DNA from 3 places in the Clostridium sp. LY3-2 genome. Region 3 is predicted to be linked to each of the others. Evidence: riboswitches for the same ligand, from Rfam matches in the RefSeq annotation. Region 3 holds a riboswitch; each other region holds the start of a gene.
The links. Region 3 has a riboswitch for thiamine pyrophosphate ahead of tenA (thiaminase II). Riboswitches for the same ligand answer to the same signal wherever they lie in the genome.
Positions count from the first base shown of each region.

Region 1: it holds a riboswitch for thiamine pyrophosphate, as region 3 does, so the genes downstream of both, thiT (energy-coupled thiamine transporter ThiT) here and tenA (thiaminase II) in region 3, are expected to answer to the same signal.
Region 2: it holds a riboswitch for thiamine pyrophosphate, as region 3 does, so the genes downstream of both, thiW (energy coupling factor transporter S component ThiW) here and tenA (thiaminase II) in region 3, are expected to answer to the same signal.

Region 1 is NZ_JAMDLQ010000022.1:40,401-44,691, reverse strand. Features, by position in the region: gene M4I33_RS07635 (hypothetical protein) at 1-695, opposite strand, end outside; gene M4I33_RS07630 (hypothetical protein) at 685-1,239, opposite strand; TPP riboswitch at 1,356-1,458, shown strand; gene thiT (energy-coupled thiamine transporter ThiT) at 1,502-2,149, shown strand; gene M4I33_RS07620 (hypothetical protein) at 2,251-2,547, opposite strand; gene ilvC (ketol-acid reductoisomerase) at 2,761-3,765, opposite strand; gene ilvB (biosynthetic-type acetolactate synthase large subunit) at 3,789-4,291, opposite strand, start outside.
Region 2 is NZ_JAMDLQ010000013.1:15,920-20,210, forward strand. Features, by position in the region: gene M4I33_RS03545 (hypothetical protein) at 1-57, opposite strand, end outside; gene M4I33_RS03550 (hypothetical protein) at 228-563, shown strand; gene sdaAB (L-serine ammonia-lyase, iron-sulfur-dependent subunit beta) at 714-1,394, shown strand; gene sdaAA (L-serine ammonia-lyase, iron-sulfur-dependent, subunit alpha) at 1,397-2,275, shown strand; TPP riboswitch at 2,334-2,436, shown strand; gene thiW (energy coupling factor transporter S component ThiW) at 2,555-3,052, shown strand; gene thiD (bifunctional hydroxymethylpyrimidine kinase/phosphomethylpyrimidine kinase) at 3,076-3,879, shown strand; gene thiM (hydroxyethylthiazole kinase) at 3,895-4,291, shown strand, end outside.
Region 3 is NZ_JAMDLQ010000014.1:153,262-157,552, forward strand. Features, by position in the region: gene hydG ([FeFe] hydrogenase H-cluster radical SAM maturase HydG) at 1-220, shown strand, start outside; gene hydF ([FeFe] hydrogenase H-cluster maturation GTPase HydF) at 236-1,423, shown strand; TPP riboswitch at 1,470-1,577, shown strand; gene tenA (thiaminase II) at 1,695-2,357, shown strand; gene thiT (energy-coupled thiamine transporter ThiT) at 2,367-2,963, shown strand; gene M4I33_RS04670 (DEAD/DEAH box helicase) at 3,026-4,291, shown strand, end outside.

The sequences.
Region 1 (4,291 bases), on a different contig from region 3:
TCAATATTTATTATGTCATCTTTACTAAAGTACATAGGAAATTTAATATCTCGTATTTCCTGTTGATTTATATACAGATCTCCCTTTTTTAAAAGTTCTTCTATATAATTACTTTGAAGATTATTTATATAACAATCTTCTTTAACCTTATAATTTTTATAAGATCCAAAATCGTCAAAATTCATTCCAATCTTTTTTAATAAATTTCCTTGATTAAACTTCTCTTCATTTAATTTTAAATGAATTTCCCCAAGGTCAATAGCTTCCTCTTCGTCGCTTCCACCATTTAAAATAGCTTTAGTTACAACCTTTTCTCCGTTTATTAAATTATCTCTATTCACTTCAAAATCATCATCACTAAAGTAATCAATCTCTTTTATTGAATATTTACCGTTATAATAATCATCAATATATTTAAAGTGATTTAATCTAACCCCTATTTCCGGGAATATTATGTTTTTAGCTCTACTATCATTTAAATTAAAATAATCTAAACTCTTTTCGTTAAATTCTTCTTTTGACTCTTCTATAAATTTCATCTTCGGTATTTCTTCTCTTACGCTATAGATTTCTCCCTTAACTTTTCTGTATACAGTCTTATCTAAATGTGTATTTCCATATACCATAAAGTTAAAAGCATAAGACGTTATCACTGACGCAGTTAAAATTACTAATATTTTTTTATTACGCCACATCTAATTTTTTACCCGCCTTTCTAAAAAACAAAATCATATAAATGTAAAGTATAAAAGAAAATAAAATTAATAGTGAACTTATTATCTTTATAAAATCTACGTGATTATAATTTAGTGAAAATGCACTATATATTAAAAATATGAAAGTATATACTATGTTGCATTTTAATAAATTATAAGATTCCTTTTCTATTTGCATATTTTTCTTATCTTTAGCCTCTAAAAAAATCCCACCTAATATAGAATCTAGTAAAAGTAGTCCTAATATACTTAATGCAATATTTAATAAACTATCTAAGTATATATTTTCTACATTTAATAATCCTATAAATTTTAAAGACAAAGTATAAAATTCATATGTAGCTAAAAATCTAGCTATAATTATTCCGTTCTTAAATTTTTCATTCTTAAATGATAACTCTTTAAGTCCGTTTGCAATTAGAATGTAACCTAGAAAATCTGCAGTAAGATCTACAAAGAATAAATTGATGTTTAAGACGAGTATTATATACCCGAAAAAAACCTTTTTTAACCCTTTCTCCAATAGAATCCCCCCTAATACTATTTTACCATTATTATCATATTTTTAAATATTTTGTTTTATTTTATTTTTTTGATTTGACACTTTTTTCAATTAGAATTAAAATTAAGTAGTAATAAATTTTGTGCTAGGGGTGCCTTTTTGGCTGAGAGATGATTTATTCATTAACCCTTTTAACCTGATCTGGGTAACACCAGCGTAGGGAAGCAATAGTTTTAAATTTAAATTAACTATGTTTCCTTCTAGCACTATAGGAGGTTTTTTTATGGAAAATTTTATTAACTCCCTATCTAATAATTTTATTGAGATAGGAAAACATCCTTTTGCTATTTTAGCAGTTATAGGATGTGTACTAATATTAATAGCTTTATTTAAAATAAGAAAAGTAAATCTAGATGCTAGGCTTATGACTAATATAGGTATTGCTTTAGCTTTATCTACAATACTTAACACCTTTAAAATATATCACTTCCCTCAAGGGGGCGGAGTAACTTTAGGTTGTATGATACCAATACTTATAATTACATTTGCCTACGGACCTTATGTAGGATTTTTAACTGGGTTTTTATACGGAATAATTTCTCTTTTAACTGACCCTTATATAATAAATCCTATACAAGTACTTTTTGATTATCCACTTCCAACCATCTGTATTGGACTAGCTGGTTATTTCAAAAACAAACCTTATCTTGGAATAGGTATAGCATTTTTCTTTAAGTTTTTATGTCACTTTATTTCAGGTGCAGTATTCTTTGGTTCTTACGCACCAGCTGGAATGAGTGCTGTAGTTTACTCACTTTCAGTAAACTTCCCGCTTCTTTTAGCAGAATGTTTAATAACTATGGTGATATTTAAACTATTACCTATTAAAAGACTTATTAAATCTGTAAATCCTAGATATGCTTTAAATTAAATAAAATAAAAAGGGATACTTTAAAAATTTGAAAGTATCCCTTTTAATTCATTATATAGTTCATATTTAGATTATTAACATATAATAGTTTTTTATACATTTTAGCTATTTAAAAGTACATTTAAATCTTCTATTACTGTTCCTAAATTATATTTTACCTTATCTAAAAAGATTGAAAAGTCACCTTTTTCTTCTACTAATTTGCTTCCTTTTTCATCTTTTTTGTCTATATCTTTGAAATAGTTTTTTATAGCATCTTCTTTTCCGTCTAAAGCTTTGTCATTTTTTATTTTTATATGGTGGCAATCTTTATCTTTGTCTCCACAGTTCATTTTGTAGTCTTCTATCTCTATGTAATCTTTTATGTCTTTCATATCGTTATTTTTTAAATCTTTCATAATGTTTACCCTCTCTTTCATTATATATAATATAGTTTCTCACCTTTATTATTTCATATACCTTTTAACAGAGTATTTATAATATGTTAATTTTATACTTTAAGTATAGAAAAAGACTATGCAATAAATTCTTAAAGCATAGCCTTCTTTTAAGTTTGTATATATATTATAGGGAATGTCTATTAATAGACTATCCACTTTAGGTGGCTTTTATTAATCTAAGTTCTTAGTATCAATCCAGCTCATCATCTCTCTAAGTTCACTACCAACCTTTTCGATTTGGTGCTCGCTTTCAAGCCTTCTCTTTGAATTGAAGTATGGTCTTCCAACTTTATTTTCAACTAGCCAATTTCTTGCAAAAGTTCCGTCTTGAATTTCACTTAAAACTTTTTTCATTTCTTTTTTAGTATCTTCTGTAACTATTCTATTTCCAACAACGTAATCACCATACTCTGCAGTATCTGAAATAGAGTATCTCATCATACTCATTCCGCCTTGGTATAATAAATCAACTATTAATTTCATTTCGTGTAAGCATTCAAAATATGCATTTTCAGGTGCATATCCAGCTTCTACTAGAGTTTCAAACCCAGCTTTTATAAGAGCTGTGCACCCTCCGCATAAAACAGCTTGCTCTCCAAAAAGATCAGTTTCTGTTTCATCTTTAAAAGTTGTTTCTAAAATCCCAGCTCTTGCCCCACCGATTCCATTTGCATAAGCTAACGCTAAATTTCTAGCATTACCTGTTGGATTTTGATAAACAGCTATAAGACATGGAACTCCAGAGCCTTCTGTATATGTTCTTCTAACCATATGCCCTGGCCCCTTTGGTGCTACCATAAAAACATCAACATCTGAAGGTGGTACTATCTGTGAATAATGAATATTGAATCCGTGTGCAAAAACTAATGCATTACCTTTTTCTAAGTTTCCTTCTATTTCATTTTTATAAAGTTCTGCTTGTTTTTCATCTGGAACTAATACCATTATAATATCAGCTATCCTGCTAGCTTCACTAACTTCCCTTACATCAAGTCCAGCTTCTTTTGCTCTAGTTTTTGATTTACTTCCATCGTATAAACCAACTACAACATCTACTCCACTTTCTTGTAAGTTTAATGCGTGTGCATGCCCTTGACTTCCATAACCTATAACTGCTACTTTCTTTCCTTTTAATAATTCTAAATTAGTATCTTTTTCATAAAACATTTTTGCCATTTTTTCTTCCCCCTTTTTATATCTTAAACATCTTCTTCACTTATTATTTGATTTATTGGCGCACCAGGTGCAACCATAGGAAAAACTTTTTTATCATTATTTATTAAATAATCTATAACTACAGGAACTTTTGATTTTAAAGCTTCCTCTAAAACCTCTTTAAGTTCACTTCTCTTTGTTACTCTATAACCTACGCCTCCATAGGCTTCTGCAAGTTTTACAAAGTCTGTTTGTCTGTCTAAAGTTGTCTCTGAATATCTTCCATCATAAAAGAAAGTTTGCCACTGCCTTACCATACCTAAAGCATTATTATTCATAATAATAACTATGATAGGTAATTTATTTTTTACTGCTGTTGCAAATTCATTAGAGTTCATCCCAAAACTTCCATCGCCAGCTATATTAATTACAGTAGATTCTGGCTTTCCTATCTTTGCCCCAATAGATGCACCAAGCCCATATCCCATAGTTCCAAGTCCACCTGATGAAATAAAACTTCTAGGTGATTTAAAACTAAAATACTGCG
Region 2 (4,291 bases), on a different contig from region 3:
AAAAATCATAGTTAATATAAGGAAAATTTTAAATATTGTGAAAAATAATGGGTTCATAATAAGCCCTCCTAAAAATTGATTTCCAATCTATAATATAACTCAAAATAAAATAAATTATATTAACGAAATGTTAATATAATTTAAAGTAAAAAAATGCAATATCTTGTTTTATTTATATTATTATAGTTAAATAAATAATAAGAAATAAAATTTTGAGGTGTTTATTAATGGAGACAAAAGATTATATTAAAAATATTACTAAGGCTTCAGCCTATTTTATATTTAGAAATGGTCCAGCTAAAAAGCTTTATGATGAAGGAAAGTTAACTGACGAAGAAGTAAGAGAAATGCAAGAGTACTTACAAGACCACTTAGCTTACCTTTATGATGTATTATTAGATCAAAATAATCTTCAAAAGTTTGAACTTATAACAACTACTATGAATAACTTTTATGTAAACGACGATTCAGACATAAAAATGAATGATGGTGGTTTTGAACTTATGTATGAGGGGTTATTTGGAACTCCTAAAAAGACTAGTTCTATAGAGATTAAAAAATAAATTATTAAATCTAAAATATCCTTGCTTTAAAGTTATTTAAATTTTAAGCAAGGATATTTTTTTATTATCTTGATAAAAGCAAGGTTAATAGATTAAACTATAGATAGATAAAAATAGACAAAATTTGATACAAATAGATGAGGTGAGACTATGAATAATGTTGGAGTTTTCGATATATTAGGACCTATAATGATAGGACCTTCAAGTTCTCATACAGCTGGTGCTGCAAGACTTGGAAAAGTTGCAAGAGCTGTAGCTGGTGATGAAGTTTCTGAAGTTGTATTTGGTCTTCATGGTTCTTTTGCAAAAACTTACAAAGGACACGGAACTGATAGAGCTTTAGTTGCTGGGATTTTAGGGATGGAACCTAGCGATAAAAGATTAAGAATAGCTATGGATATAGCAAGAGAAAGAGGATTAAAATTTTCTTTTAGAGAGGAAGATTTAGGAGATGTTCACCCAAACACAGTTAGATTTATAATGAAGACTGTATCAGGGGAAACTAGAGAAGTCGTTGGTTCTTCTATAGGTGGCGGAAGCATTAAAATGACTGAAGTTAATGGAAATAAAGTAGAATTTACTGGAGATTATCCAACATTAATAATATCTCAAGAAGATGTTCCAGGAGTAGTTTCAAAAGTAACTAGATTACTTTATGATGAAGGAATTAACATTGCATATATGAGCGTTTTTAGAAGACAAAAAGGACAGGGCGCTAATATGGTTTTCGAACTTGATAATAAATTAGATCAAAAGACATTAAATAAGATAAAAGTATTAGAACATATAAGTAGAGTAATAATGATAAACCCTGTTAAGGACGGTGAATAATAATGGTAGCTAGAAGTGGAGAAGAACTTTTAAAAATATGTGAAGATAAAGGTATTTCTTTAAGTGAGTATGCTCTTTTAAGTGAAATGCAAAATGCAGGTGAAAATAGAGAAGTTATATTTGAAAAGATGAGAAGAAACCTTAAAGTTATGATAGATGCAGTAACAGAAGGAACTGAAACTGAAGTTTATTCTGTAAGTGGACTTATAGGTGGAGATGGATATAAAATAAACGAATATTTAAAGCGAGGAGAAACTTTAACTGGAACTACTACAGTTATGGCTATGGCTATGGCCCTTGCATCATCTGAAGTTAACGCTTCTATGGGAAGAATAGTTGCATGTCCTACAGCAGGGTCTTGTGGTATACTTACAGCTGTTGTTCTTGCAGCAGGTGCTAAGCTTAATAAAACTGAAGATGAGCTTGTAGATGCTTTATTTGCAGCAGCTGCAGTTGGAACTATAATAGGAATGAATGCTACTCTTTCAGGAGCTGAAGGAGGTTGCCAAGCTGAGTGTGGGTCAGCTGCTGCTATGGGAGCTGCGGCTGTAGTTCATATGATGGGTGGTACTGTTAAGATGAGCTTAGACGCTGGTGCTATAGTTTTAAAAAATATTTTAGGACTAGTTTGTGACCCTGTAGCTGGACTTGTTGAAATTCCTTGCGCTAAAAGAAATGCAGCAGGTGCTGTAAGTGCACTTTGCACAGCTGATTTAGTAATGGCAGGAGTAGAGTCAAAAATTCCTTTTGATGATACTGTTACAGCTATGTATAGAGTAGGAAAACAACTTCCACCATCACTAAGAGAAACAGGACTTGGAGGAGTTGCAGTTACAGAAGCTGGACTTGAACTTAAAAGAAAAGTTTTTGGTGATGATTAGTATTTAAGTAGACTTAAAACAAAATTTGGTATATCATAAAATAGTAAAAGTAAATAGAAATTAATTCTAGGGGAGCTTTTAAAAGCTGAGATTGGATTTTTCCTAAACCCTCAATACCTGATTTGGATAGTGCCAGCGTAGGGAAGAACTATTTTAGTAAATAAAGTTATTTAGATATTTTAAAGTAGTTAACCTTTTTAAGGCTAACTACTTTTTTTGTTAAAGAAATTTATATCTTTAGAATTAATTTTTAAAAATATCGAAAAAGGGGATGTTTTTATAGAAAAGAGTAAGAGTTATAAGTTAGCTTTAAGTGGGCTTTTAATAGCTTTAGCTGTAATTTTAGGAAGTTTTTCAATTCCTATTTTAGGAGCTAGAGTATCTCCTATGCAACACTTTGTAAATGTTGTATCAGCTGTGCTTTTAGGACCGTTCTATGCTTTAGGAAATGCATTTATAGCTTCTTTTATTAGAAATATTTTAGGAACAGGAAGCCTTTTAGCATTTCCAGGAAGTATGATAGGAGCCTTTTTAAGCGGACTTTTATATGAAAAATATAAAAGTAAGATTGTAGCGTGTTTTGGAGAGTTTATTGGAACTGGGATTATAGGCGCATTAATAGCATATCCTGTAGCGGCTTTTCTTATGGGAAAGGAAGCTGGATTATTAATTTATATAATTCCGTTTTCAAGCAGTTCTTTAGTAGGGGCATTAATAGCATATCTACTACTAAGGTCAAAGAGTATAGAAAATATTTTTAAAAATGTAGAAACATAAATTGAGAGGATAAGGTGATTTAGATGTACAGAGCACTTACAATAGCAGGGTCAGATAGTTCAGGAGGAGCTGGAATTCAAGCAGATATTAAAGCATTTCAAGCAAATGGAGTTTTTGGGATGAGCGTAATAACAGCAATTACAGCGCAAAACACACAAGGAGTTTTTTCAATTCAAGATATAACGCCTGATATGATTGAAGATCAAATAAAAGTTATATTTGATGATATAAGAGTTGATGCTGTAAAAATTGGAATGGTTTCAAAGATAGAATCAATAAAAGCTATAGGAAAATCTTTAAGAAATATAGAAAATCTTCCTAAAGTTATAGTAGATCCAGTTATGGTTTCAAAAAGTGGATTTAAATTATTATCAGAAGACGCTAAAGATACTTTAATAGAAGAATTATTTCCTTTAGCAACTCTTATAACTCCAAACCTTCCAGAAGCTGAGGAGATATTAGGAAGAGAAATAAAAACTTTAGAAGATATGAAAGAAGCTGCATTAGATTTAAAAAAACTTGGACCTAAATACGTTTTAGTTAAGGGTGGTCATTTAGAAGACGATGCAACTGATCTTTTATATGATGGAGAGAAGTTTACTTATTATAAACAAGAAAGATTAAATACTAAAAACACTCACGGAACAGGATGCACGTTATCATCAGCTATAGCCGCAAACTTAGCAAAAGGGATGAGTATAGAAGAAGCTGTAAAATCAGGTAAAAGATATATTACAGTTGCTATAGAACATGGAATTGAACTTGGAAAAGGGGTAGGTCCTACTAATCATTTCTATGAGTTATATAAAAAATCTGGTTTATTATAAAGGAGATTAAGTGGTATGGAATTAAGAGATATTTTAAAAAATGCAGAAAAGTTTAAGGTTTCAAGCCCATTAGTAGATTCAATTACAAATACAGTTACTATGAATGATGTAGCTCAAACTATATTATCATACGGTGGAAAACCTATGATGATAGATGATTTATACGAAATAGAAGAGGGCGTTATTATATCTAACTGTCTTCATATAAATATAGGAACTTTAGGCTGTGAAAAGGCAGATAGCATATTAAAAGGAGCAAAAAAGGCTAAGGAAAATAATATTCCTATAGTTTTAGATCCTGTAGGTTGTCACGTTACTAAAGTTAGAAGAGATTTAGTAAAAGAATTATTAGATATAGGAGTAACTTTAATTAAGGGGAACTTAACTGAAGTTAAAAATCTTTTAGGTCTTA
Region 3 (4,291 bases):
GACTTTAGCAAAATCAGGTGAAATTCAAAAGGTTTGTGAACCTAACGCTATAACAACTTTAGTAGAATATGCCTTAGATTATGGTGATGAAGCGTTTAAAGAAAAAGCTATAAACTCTGCAAAAAAAGTAGCTTCAGAACTTAAAGACCCAAAGACTAAAAAAATAGTAGAAAACAATATAGAAAGATTACAAAAGGGTGAAAGAGATCTTTTCTTATAAATAGGAGATGATAGTATGAACAGTACACCAAATGCAAATAGAAAACACGTTGCTATTTTCGGTAACACAAATAGCGGAAAATCTTCACTTATGAATTGTATATTAAACCAAGACGTATCATTAGTTTCAGACGTTATGGGAACTACAACAGACCCAGTTAAAAAAGCTATGGAACTTATAGGAGTCGGTCCTATACTTTTAATTGATACAGCTGGACTTGAAGATACATCAAAGCTTGGGGATTTACGAAAGAAAAAAACTATGGAAGTTTTAAGAAATACAGACGTTGCAGTTTTTGTTTTAGACGGAAGTAGCCCGGATTTAGATAGTTTTTATAGATGGAGAAGCGAAGCTAAAAAGTTTAACATTCCATTTATAGTAGCTTTAAATAAATCAGAAATAGCAAATACTGAAATTGTTAGAAGCTTAAAAGGTAAAAATAAAAACTCAATCTGTACATCTACAGTAACAGGTGAAGGTATAGAAGACCTTAGAAAACTTATAGGTGATTTAATAGAAGAAGAAGAGGAAGATAAAAGCTTAATTGGAGATTTAGTCCCTTATGGTGGAAAAGTGATTTTAGTAGTTCCAATAGATTCAGAAGCACCTAAAGGAAGGCTTATTCTTCCACAAGTTCAACTTATAAGAGATTGCTTAGATAACGGTATAAAGAGCTATGTAGTTCGAGATACTGAACTTGAATCTGCACTTGAAGATATTAAAGATGTAGACTTAGTAGTAACTGACTCACAAGCTTTTAAAGAGGTAAGTAAAATAGTTAAAGAAGATATAAGACTAACTTCTTTTTCAATTCTTTTTGCTAGACAAAAAGGTGATTTGAATGTGTTTATAGATGGAGTGAATGCTATAAGAAACTTAAAAGAAAATTCTAAGGTTTTAATTTCTGAGAGCTGCACTCATAACGTATCTCACGAAGATATAGGTATGGTTAAAATTCCAAACCTTTTAAGAAAATATGTGGGAGGAAATTTAGAGATAGTTCACAGAATGGGAAATGATTTTCCAGAAGATATAGAAAAGTATGATTTAGTAATTCACTGTGGTGCTTGTATGATTAATAGAAAAACTGTAATAAACAGAATAAACTATTGCAAAGAAAAAAATGTTCCTATAACTAATTACGGAGTAGTTTTAGCATTTTTAACTGGAATTTTAGAAAGGTCAACTGACCACATTAAATAGACAATCATATTTGTTTAGTGTATACTGTTTTTAGAAATAAATAAAATAAATACGCTAGGGGAGCTAATAATATTGGCTGAGAGGTAATTTAAAATTACTGACCCTTTTACCTGATATGGATAATGCCAACGGAGGGAAGCTTTTAATTAATTTAATTATGATTTTTTTAGGCTTTCTTTATTTAAAGAAAGCCTTTGTTTTTTTCATATATCATAAATTTAGCTAGTCCTATTAGGTTTTAGGGCTAGCTTTTTTTAGGAGGAGAAAATTTATGAAAAAATTTACTGATGAATTATTTAAAGAAGCAAAAGGGATATTTGATAAATATGTAGAGCATCCCTTTGTAGACGAAATGGGAAAGGGAACTTTAGATAAAGAAAAGTTTAGAGATTATCTAATTCAAGATTATTTATATCTTAAAGATTATGCAAAGGTTTTTTGTATTGGAGTAACTAAAGCAGATACTATGGATGAGATGAGATTTTATTATAAATCAGTTGAAGGTACTATGGAAGACGAAACAGCAACTCATATAAAATATTTAAAAGACTTTGGGTTTACTCCAAAAGAAGTAGAAAATATGGAGATAAATATAATCAATTCAAGCTATACAAATTTTATGTTAGGAACTGCACTTACAGGTGATATTTTAGATATAGCTTTAGCTGTGCTTCCTTGTACTTGGAGCTATAACTATATAGGAGTAGCTTTAAGAGATAAATATAAAGATACATTAGAAAATAACTTTTATAAACCTTGGATAGATATCTACTGTGATGAATCTTATGATGAATTTACAAGAGAGTGGTTAGATTATGTAGATGAAAAATGCAAAGATTTAAGTGATGATAAAAAAGAAAAACTAAAGAAAATATTTATAATGTCATGTATGCACGAAATGAATTTTTGGGATATGGCATATAAAATTAAGTAGGGGATATAAATGATTATAAATAGCTTAATAGTAATTTTTACAATAATAGTATTTATCTTTTATATAAGAGAACTTAAAAATAAGCGGTTAAAAACTAGAGAACTTGTAATAATTGGAGTTATGAGCGCTGCATCATTTATACTGCATACTATACAATTTATAAAGTATCCTCAAGGAGGAGGAATCACCCTTCTTTCAATGCTTCCCATTTTATTATTATCTATAATTTATGGAGCTAGGGTAGGGATGACATCAGGGCTTATAGTTGGAATATTAGAACTTTTAATTGGTGGGTTTGTAGTTCACCCTGTTCAAATTTTATTAGATTATATTTTATCAAATATGGTTTTAGGACTTTCAGGTATCTTTGGAAGTGATAAGAAGTATAAGTACATTTTAGGAAGTGGACTAGCTATGTTTTTAAGTTTAGTTACTTGCATTATTTCAGGTGTAGTATTTTTCGGAAATTTTGCACCAAAGGGAATGAATGTACTTTTATATTCTATTATTTATAATGGTTCAAGTATGGGAGTTGAAAGTGTAATAACTCTTATAGTTTTATTTTTATTACCAATAAATAAGATAAAAAGAATTGCAAATAAATAATATTATCTAAATCTTTATGTTATACTAGCAAAAGAAAGTATAACGTAAAGATGGAGATATATATGAAAAACGAATTTATAAAATTTAAAATAAATGAAAAAATAATAAAATCATTAGATGAATTAGGGTTTTTAAAGCCTACAGAAGTTCAAGATAAGGTTATAGGTGAAGCTCTATTAAATAAAGATTTAATAGTTAAAGCAAAAACAGGAAGCGGAAAAACTTTAGCTTTTGGAATTCCTTTAATAGAAAGATCAGAGTTTTTAGAAGAAACTCCTAAAACTTTAATCCTTGCCCCTACTCGTGAACTTGCAATTCAAATAAAAGAAGAATTATCTAATATAGGTAGACATAAAAAAATTAAAGTTGTAAGTTTAATTGGAAAAGAATCTTTTAAAGATCAAGAAAAGAGTTTAAAAGATAAATGCCAAATAGTAGTCGGAACTCCAGGAAGGGTTTTAGACCACTTAGATAGAGGGACTTTAAAGGGGAGTAACATAAAATATTTAGTTATAGATGAAGCGGATGAAATGTTTAATATGGGCTTTATAAGTCAAATCTCAGGTGTTTTTAGAAGGATTTCTAAAAGAAAAGTAACTATGATTTTTTCAGCAACATTTAAAGATGAAATCAAAAAACTTAGCGAAGAATATATGGATAGACCTATACTTATAGATATTAAAGGTGCATCAGTATCAAACGAAGATATAAGCCATAGCTTAGTTAAAGTAGAAGGGAATTTAAAACTTCAAACTTTAAATAATATATTACTTAATGAAGGACCTAAAAGAGCTGTAGTTTTTTGTAGGACTAAAGATAATGTAGCTAAAGTTTATGATTATTTAAAAGCATTAGGATACTCTGTAGATTTTATTCACGGAGATAATTTACAAAAAGATAGAAATAGAAAAATGAATAGTTTTAAAGATGGAGATTATAGAATTTTAGTAGCTACTGATATAGTTTCTAGAGGGATTGATGTTGAGGATATATCACACGTTATAAATGTTGATATCCCAGTAGAAAAAGAAGCTTATGTTCATAGAATCGGTAGAACAGGGAGAAACGGCAATAAAGGAAAATCTATTACTTTTGTAACTCCTTTTGAAGATAAGTATTTAGACAGAATTGAAGAATATATAGGGTTTAATATAGATAATTACTCAGATGATTTAGATAATTTACCTATAAATAAAGCTAATATAGAAGTTTTAAAATCAAAACCATTAAAAACTATTAAAAGAGAAAAAGCTAAATCTAAAGTTATGAAGATTTATCTAAATGGTGGAAAAAAGAAAAAGATAAGAAAGATAGATATAGTTGGTACT